Regions from separate parts of the Bradyrhizobium sp. USDA 4472 genome, predicted to be linked through region 1. Evidence: predicted binding sites of a transcription regulator. Region 1 holds the regulator's gene; each other region holds the start of a gene.
The links. The regulator PhoB, encoded in region 1, activates phosphate uptake and scavenging genes when phosphate is short. The targets are predictions, from matches to a motif close to TGTCATNNANCTGTCAT.

Region 1 (2,262 bases):
CCGAACGCCTCGCGACATGCTGAATCCGTAGTCTTGCGGTGGCGATTTTGCGGGATATTCGCCACGGAACATGTGGAAGCGAGTCGCCGGACTCTTGCGCGTGAGTCACGCCATATTGTAGCGTTCGGCTTGTCAGATACGACATCTCGTGCAGCGGTTCTGATCCCAAAAGTCCTCTTGTACCGGCGTAAACGTTCGGGCGTCTGATTGCGCCCGGCGAGCCTTAAGGGATTCTGGCGGCACGGGTTTTTCGAAGCTTACGCATTCGTCGTGCGGCCCCGCAGATGGCGGCGCGCGGTGAAGGAAAGGGTGCCATGACCGTTTTGACCTGGTCCGACGATCGCGTCGAACAGCTGAAAAAGCTCTGGGAGGCCGGACTTTCGGCCAGCCAGATTGCCGCTGAGCTTGGGAATGTCACCCGCAACGCCGTGATCGGCAAGGTACACAGGCTCGGCCTGTCCGGCCGCGCCAAGAGCCCGTCTTCGGCAGCTCCCCGGCCGCGCAAGGCGCGTCCCGCGCAGCACATGATGCGCGTGAGCCGCCCGATCTCGCGGGGCAACACCGCACTCGCCCAGGCCTTCGAGGTCGAGGTCGAGGCTGAACCTGTGACCTTCGACAACGTGGTGCCGATGAGCCAGCGGCTGTCGCTGCTCGAATTGAACGAGGCCACCTGCCACTGGCCGGTCGGCGATCCCTCGAGCGCGGACTTCTTCTTCTGCGGCGGCAAGGCGCTCTCCGGCCTGCCCTATTGCGCCCAGCACTCGCGGGTCGCGTATCAGCCGGCGGCCGATCGTCGCCGCGCGCCGGCGAAGCCGGGTCCGCGCTGAGCATGGCTCCAGACGACAGCGTCCCGGTACCTGCGACGATCGAGACATAAAAAAGCGCGCCCCAGGGCGCGCTTTTTATTTTGCTTGCATGTCACCGTGCTCAGGCCTGCTCGGCCTTCGCGAAGCGGTCGTCGAGCGCGTAGCCGGCGCCACGGACGGTGCGGATCGGGTCCTGCTCGCGGCCGAGATTGAGGAGCTTGCGCAGGCGGCCGATATGCACGTCGACGGTCCGCTCGTCGATGTAGATGTCGCGGCCCCAGACGCTGTCGAGCAACTGCTCGCGCGAGAACACGCGGCCGGGATGCTCCAGGAAGAACTCCAGCAGGCGATATTCGGTCGGGCCGAGGTCGATCGGCCGGCCCGAGCGCGCCACGCGACGCTTTTCGCGGTCGAGCTCGATGTCGCCGAAAGCCAGCACGGTTGCGAGCCGCTCGGGGCTTGCACGCCGCAGCAGTCCTTTCACCCGCGCCAACAGCTCAGGCACGGAGAACGGCTTGACGATGTAATCGTCGGCGCCGGTGGCGAGGCCGCGCACCCGCTCGCTCTCCTCGCCGCGCGCGGTGAGCATGATGATCGGCAGCTGCTTGGTGTCGGACCGCGTCCGCAACCGGCGGCACAGCTCGATACCGGACAGGCCCGGCAGCATCCAGTCGAGCACGATCAGATCGGGAATGTGCTCCTTGAGACGGGTGTCGGCGTCGTCGCCGCGCATCACCGTCTCAACGTCATAACCGTCGCCTTCGAGATTGTAGCGAAGCAGCTCGGTGAGAGCTTCTTCGTCTTCAACCACCATAATGCGTGCGCCCATGGGGTCGTCGCTCCTTGAGGATTCAGGTGTTGGGGACGGTGGTTGCGAAGGTCGTCATGTCGCCCTTCGGTCGCTTGTCGGTGATGGCCTGGCCTTCGATCATGTAGAACACGGTCTCGGCAATGTTGGTGGCGTGGTCGCCGATCCGCTCGATGTTCTTGGCGCAGAACATCAGATGGATGCAGAACGAGATGTTGCGCGGATCCTCCATCATGTAGGTGAGGAGCTCGCGGAACAGCGAGGTGCAGATGGCGTCGACCTCCTCGTCGCCCTTCCACACCACCATCGCCGCCGGCAGATCATGCGCGGCATAGGCATCCAGCACCGACTTGACCTGTTGCTGCACGAGGTCGGTCATGTGCTCGAGGCCACGGAACAGCTTGAGCGGATGGAAATCCGTCTCAAGCGCCGCGACGCGTTTGCCCATGTTCTTGGCGAGGTCGCCGATCCGCTCGAGATCGGTCGCGACGCGCATGGCGCCGACGATCTCGCGCAGATCGATCGCCATCGGCTGGCGGCGGGCGATGGTGAGCACGGCGTGCTCCTCGATCCGCCTTTGAAGCGCGTCGATCTCGGCGTCGGTGATGACCACGCGCTGGCCGAGCGCGACGTCGCGACGGATCAGCG
Region 2 (2,262 bases), 2.5 Mb from region 1:
GGATTGCCGGCAACGCGCGCCACCGCGCCGTATTGCTCGCTCGTGCCCGCCGGCGCCGCGCTCGAAGCGGAGTGGATGGCGCCCGTCGAAGGTCCGGTGACATAGCCGCCGATCCAGAGCTGATCGTCGAACCAGCGCGTGCCGGCTGCCGAGCGGAAATCTCCGGCGGCGATGTTGGTGGCGATCACGCCGGCCGAGGCGCGCTCCATGAACATGATGTCGTTGGAACTCGTGGCCTCGTCCATGGTGTAGGGCAGGTCCATGATGCCGGCTTCGACGGCCATGCGGCCGCCGAACGGTTTTAGTCCGGTGTAGCTGAGATAGGCGTTCTCGACGCCGGAGACCCCGCCACCGGGCAGCGATCCCGGCGCTGCGCCGCCGAACCCGTCCGACGAGCCGCCGAAATCATAGACAAGCGCGAAGTTCCAGTCGTCGAAGAATTTGCCGGCGAGGCCGATGCGCGCGCGGCGGACGTTCTCGCCGCTGTCCAGCCTCTGCGGCACGGTGGCCGCCGTGTTGGGACGATAGTCGTAACCGCCGACGTCCCAATGCACGCGGCCGGTGATCGCGACGCAGTTCGCTTGATCGGCGGTGCAAATGGTCGGCCGGTTGTTCGGCATGGTCACGATCACGCCGGCCGTTGGGGGGGCGCCTTTGACCGGGAATGCCGCATTGGCGTTGGCGACGACGGCCTTCGCCTCCGAGCGCGCTTCGGCTTTGGCCTCGGCCTTCGCTTCGGCCCTGGTCTTTGCTGCTGCCGCCGTGTTCGCCGCGGTCTGGTTCTGCAGCTTGTCGAGCTTCCGCTCCAGCAACTTCAGTTGCTGCTTCAGGAGCGCGATCTCCTGTTCGCTGTTGCTTGCCGATTGGGCCTGGGCCTGCGAGGCCGCCAGCGCGCCGGCGAGACCAATCGCCGTGGCCGCTATTCTTGTCCTGCTCATGTCGTGACTCCATCCTTTGACGAACTTCCCCAAGTCGAGAACGCGAGAGCCTAAGACTGATCGATGACTGCCCCGCGACGGTGAACGCCGGTTGCCCAGTTCCCATTGACGCCGATTCGCCGCAGCCGAATCTGCCCAGCACGAGCATGCAAGCTGACGCACATCATGCCAATCCACCAAGCCAAGCAAATTGCGATTTCGCACGCGAGGCTTGTATGCCCGTGACGCCGGGCGAGGACTGAATATTGCCGTCGGGCGCCCTTCTATTGGGAGACGAACGCGCCTATATTCCGGCGTCTTTTCCGAGAGGTAGGAATGTTTCGAGCGAACTGGACCGCCGTCGTCACGGCTCTGTGCATAGCCTTTTCGGCCCACTTCAATCCGGCTGCCGCGCAGGACCGTCGCGTTCCGTCCTCGCCAGCCGAACTGCGGCTGTCCTATGCGCCGATCGTGCAGCGGGTGCAGCCTGCGGTCGTCAACGTCTATGCCGCCAAGGTGGTGCAGAACCGCAATCCGCTGCTGGACGACCCGATTTTCCGCCGTTTCTTCGGCGGCGGCGAGCAGCAGGAGCAGGTGCAGCGCTCGCTGGGTTCGGGCGTGATCGTCGATTCCTCCGGACTCATCGTCACCAACGTCCACGTCATCGAAGGCGCCGACCAGGTGAAGGTGTCGCTGGCGGACAAGCGCGAGTTCGAGGCGGAGATCGTGCTGAAGGATTCCCGCAGCGATCTTGCGGTGTTGCGCCTGAAGGACACCAAGGAAAAATTTCCGGCGCTCGAATTCACCAATTCGGACGAGCTGATGGTCGGCGACGTCGTGCTCGCGATCGGCAATCCCTTCGGCGTCGGTCAGACCGTGACCCACGGCATCATCTCGGCGCTGGCGCGCACGCAGGTCGGCATCACCGACTACCAGTTCTTCATCCAGACCGACGCTGCGATCAATCCCGGCAATTCCGGCGGTGCGCTGGTCGACATGAACGGCCGGCTTGCCGGCATCAACACCGCGATCTACTCGCGCTCGGGCGGCTCGCAGGGCATCGGCTTTGCGATTCCCGCCAACATGGTGCGCGTCGTCGTCGCCTCCGCCAAGAGCGGCGGCACGGCCGTGAAGCGGCCTTGGCTCGGCGCGAAGCTGCAGGCGGTGACGGCAGAGATCGCCGAGAGCCTCGGCCTGCGCTCGCCGACCGGTGCGCTGGTCGCGAGCGTCGTCCCCAACGGCCCCGCGGCGCGGGCCGGGTTGAAATCCTCCGACCTCATCACCGGAATCGATGGCCAGGCCGTAGACGACCCCAACGCGTTCGACTACCGCTTCGCCACCCGTC
Region 3 (2,262 bases), 2.9 Mb from region 1:
GGAAGAATCTGAGATATTCCAGGGCCGGATCGGCGTGATAATCGGCCGCCAGATATTTCTTCTCGTTCCGGAACGTGAAGACATGCACGAACAGGCCGAGCTTGTGCGCGTCGGCGATCAGGCTGGTTGCCTCCTGCGTCGAAGCGTCCGGCGTCGATCCCTTGTAGGGCGTGCCGTCGGCATTGGTATCCTTCCACGGCGCAACCTTGAGCGGAACGATATAGGCCTTCCACGGGCCGATGCCGTCGGCATAGGTCTTGATCTCGGCAAGCCCCTCGGGCGTCAGCATCGCATCGTAAAGGCGCGCGTCGCCTGAAACCGTCCAGTCGAACGGACGCGAATTGGTGATGTTGTCGAGCAGCACCTTGCCGGTTTTGAAATCGATGCCGTTACCGTCGATGAGCTGGACCTGCCGGGTCTGAAGACCATGGCTGCGCATATACTTCAGGCTGCCGGGCTCGAAGCTCTGGACCAGGATCGGAGCATCCTTGCTGTTGAGGCCGTTATCCCCAATGATCTTGATCAGCGCATCCTCGAGCGGATGGCTGCCCGGTGCGCCGCAGCCGTTTGCGATGGCCTGGGCATTATTCCAGGTCGGGTTCTTGGTTTCCGGATAGACCAGGATGGAGCGCCCGGTCTCCTTGCTCCTGGCCTTCGCGATGTCCAGAATGTCCTGGAAGCTGATCACGGGGAATTTGCCGTTGAAGACCTTGGGCCGCTCGTTGGCGGCATCATAAGTGGTACCGCCGATCCATTGCTTCAGCTCGGCCATGGTGAAGTCGGTGATCGACCAGTCGTCGGTGTGATCTTCGCCATCGACGATCAATGACTTCAGCACCGATTTGGGATCAGCGGGATCGGTGAGATCGACGAGGTAGTCGGCCGGTGTGCCTGTAGCCGCAGGCGCCTTGACACGCACACCGGGGACCGTGCGCTTGCGCGCCGCGACCACCGGATTGGTCTTCGCAACTTCGGCAATGTTGGTGTTATCGCTCAGCCATGGATTGTGGCGCGCAACCAGGACGCAATCCTTGGTGAGGTGCAAATCCTCTTCGAGCGCGTCGGTCCCGAGCGCGGCTGCGAGGTCATACGACGGCTCGGTTTCTTCCGGCACCAGGCCGGGCACGCCACGATGACCGAGGATCAGCGGTGCCTTGCCATCGACGGTCAGGAAGGGTTTTGCACCTGAAGGCGCCGCCTGCGCCAAGGCCATCGACGGCAAAAGCAGGGCCAGCGCCACAGCGCCGAGGCGCGCTCCGACATGGATCTTCCGCTGCAAGGGATTGTTCGTCATGGCCGCGTCTCCGTCTGTGCCTGGCATCGCGTCGTCGCGATCGGGGCTGTCGTCTTGTCGCATTTCTCTAACAGACGGATGACGGCGGCCCATTCGACACAAGCAATGCACAAAGCGAATGCGCCGACCTTCGTCGCGCCGTCGTGACGTTGGTGTCGCAGCGCTCAGTTCTGCGGGATCATCCGAACGAGATCATGCGGATTGACGTAGTCGAGTTGGAACCGGGCCCGCTCGTCCAGCATGTCGGGGTCGATCTTTTCCGTGCGCAACAGCGAGACGCGCTGCTCGTTGCGGGCGCGCTCGCGCTTGAGCTGGGCAAGCTCGCTGGTCAACGCGATGATCTCCTGGTCGAGTTCCTGGCGGGCATTGAGGCCGTATTTGCCGGTATAGGCGTTGACGCCGAAATAGCCGACGATCGCGGCCGCCATCGCGTAGAGGGCGAGACCGGTCAGGATCGATTTGAGGCGCGCGCGGGAGACCATTTTGGCAAGATGGGCCAGCTTGGTTAAGGCAGTGTTAATTTGCCCCTGCCCGCACCGCCAATCGTCATGCCGGGGGCTTGTCGGGCATGACGCAGGCTCGAGCGGCCTCAGCCGTGGTGTTTGGCCACGTGCGCCGCAAAAGCGTCGACGTACGCCTGGAGCACGCCCTTCAGCGAATCCTTGGTCAGGTTGCCTTCGGCGTCAAAGGCGTCGCCGACCGCGTTCAGGTAGGTCTCGGGCTGCTGCATGATCGGGCCGGCGATCCCAGGCAGGATGTTCTGGAGCGTCTTGGCGGCGCTGACGCCACCGAGCGGGCCCGGCGAGTTGGAGACGATGCCGACCGGCTTGCCGTTGAATGAGCTCTTGCCATAGGGGCGCGAGGCGACATCGATGGCATTCTTCAGCACGCCCGGGATGGCGCGGTTGTATTCCGGCGTGACGAAGATGACGCCGTCGGACTTCTGGAGCTTTTCGCGGAAGGCCAGC

Region 2: ACVWZ4_RS26615 (OprO/OprP family phosphate-selective porin) is a predicted target of PhoB. The motif match lies at 991-1,007, and genes of this name have one in related genera.
Region 3: ACVWZ4_RS28670 (glycerophosphodiester phosphodiesterase family protein) is a predicted target of PhoB. The motif match lies at 1,362-1,378, and genes of this name have one in related genera.

The regions. Positions count from the first base shown of each region.
Region 1 covers NZ_JBSSAM010000001.1:3,186,656-3,188,917, reverse strand. The annotation lists gene ACVWZ4_RS14615 (GcrA family cell cycle regulator) at 315-827, shown strand; gene phoB (phosphate regulon transcriptional regulator PhoB) at 928-1,635, opposite strand; gene phoU (phosphate signaling complex protein PhoU) at 1,658-2,262, opposite strand, start outside.
Region 2 covers NZ_JBSSAM010000001.1:5,685,393-5,687,654, forward strand. The annotation lists gene ACVWZ4_RS26615 (OprO/OprP family phosphate-selective porin) at 1-938, opposite strand, end outside; gene ACVWZ4_RS26620 (DegQ family serine endoprotease) at 1,254-2,262, shown strand, end outside.
Region 3 covers NZ_JBSSAM010000001.1:6,101,584-6,103,845, reverse strand. The annotation lists gene ACVWZ4_RS28670 (glycerophosphodiester phosphodiesterase family protein) at 1-1,294, opposite strand, end outside; gene ACVWZ4_RS28665 (FtsB family cell division protein) at 1,459-1,776, opposite strand; gene ACVWZ4_RS28660 (NADPH-dependent FMN reductase) at 1,884-2,262, opposite strand, start outside.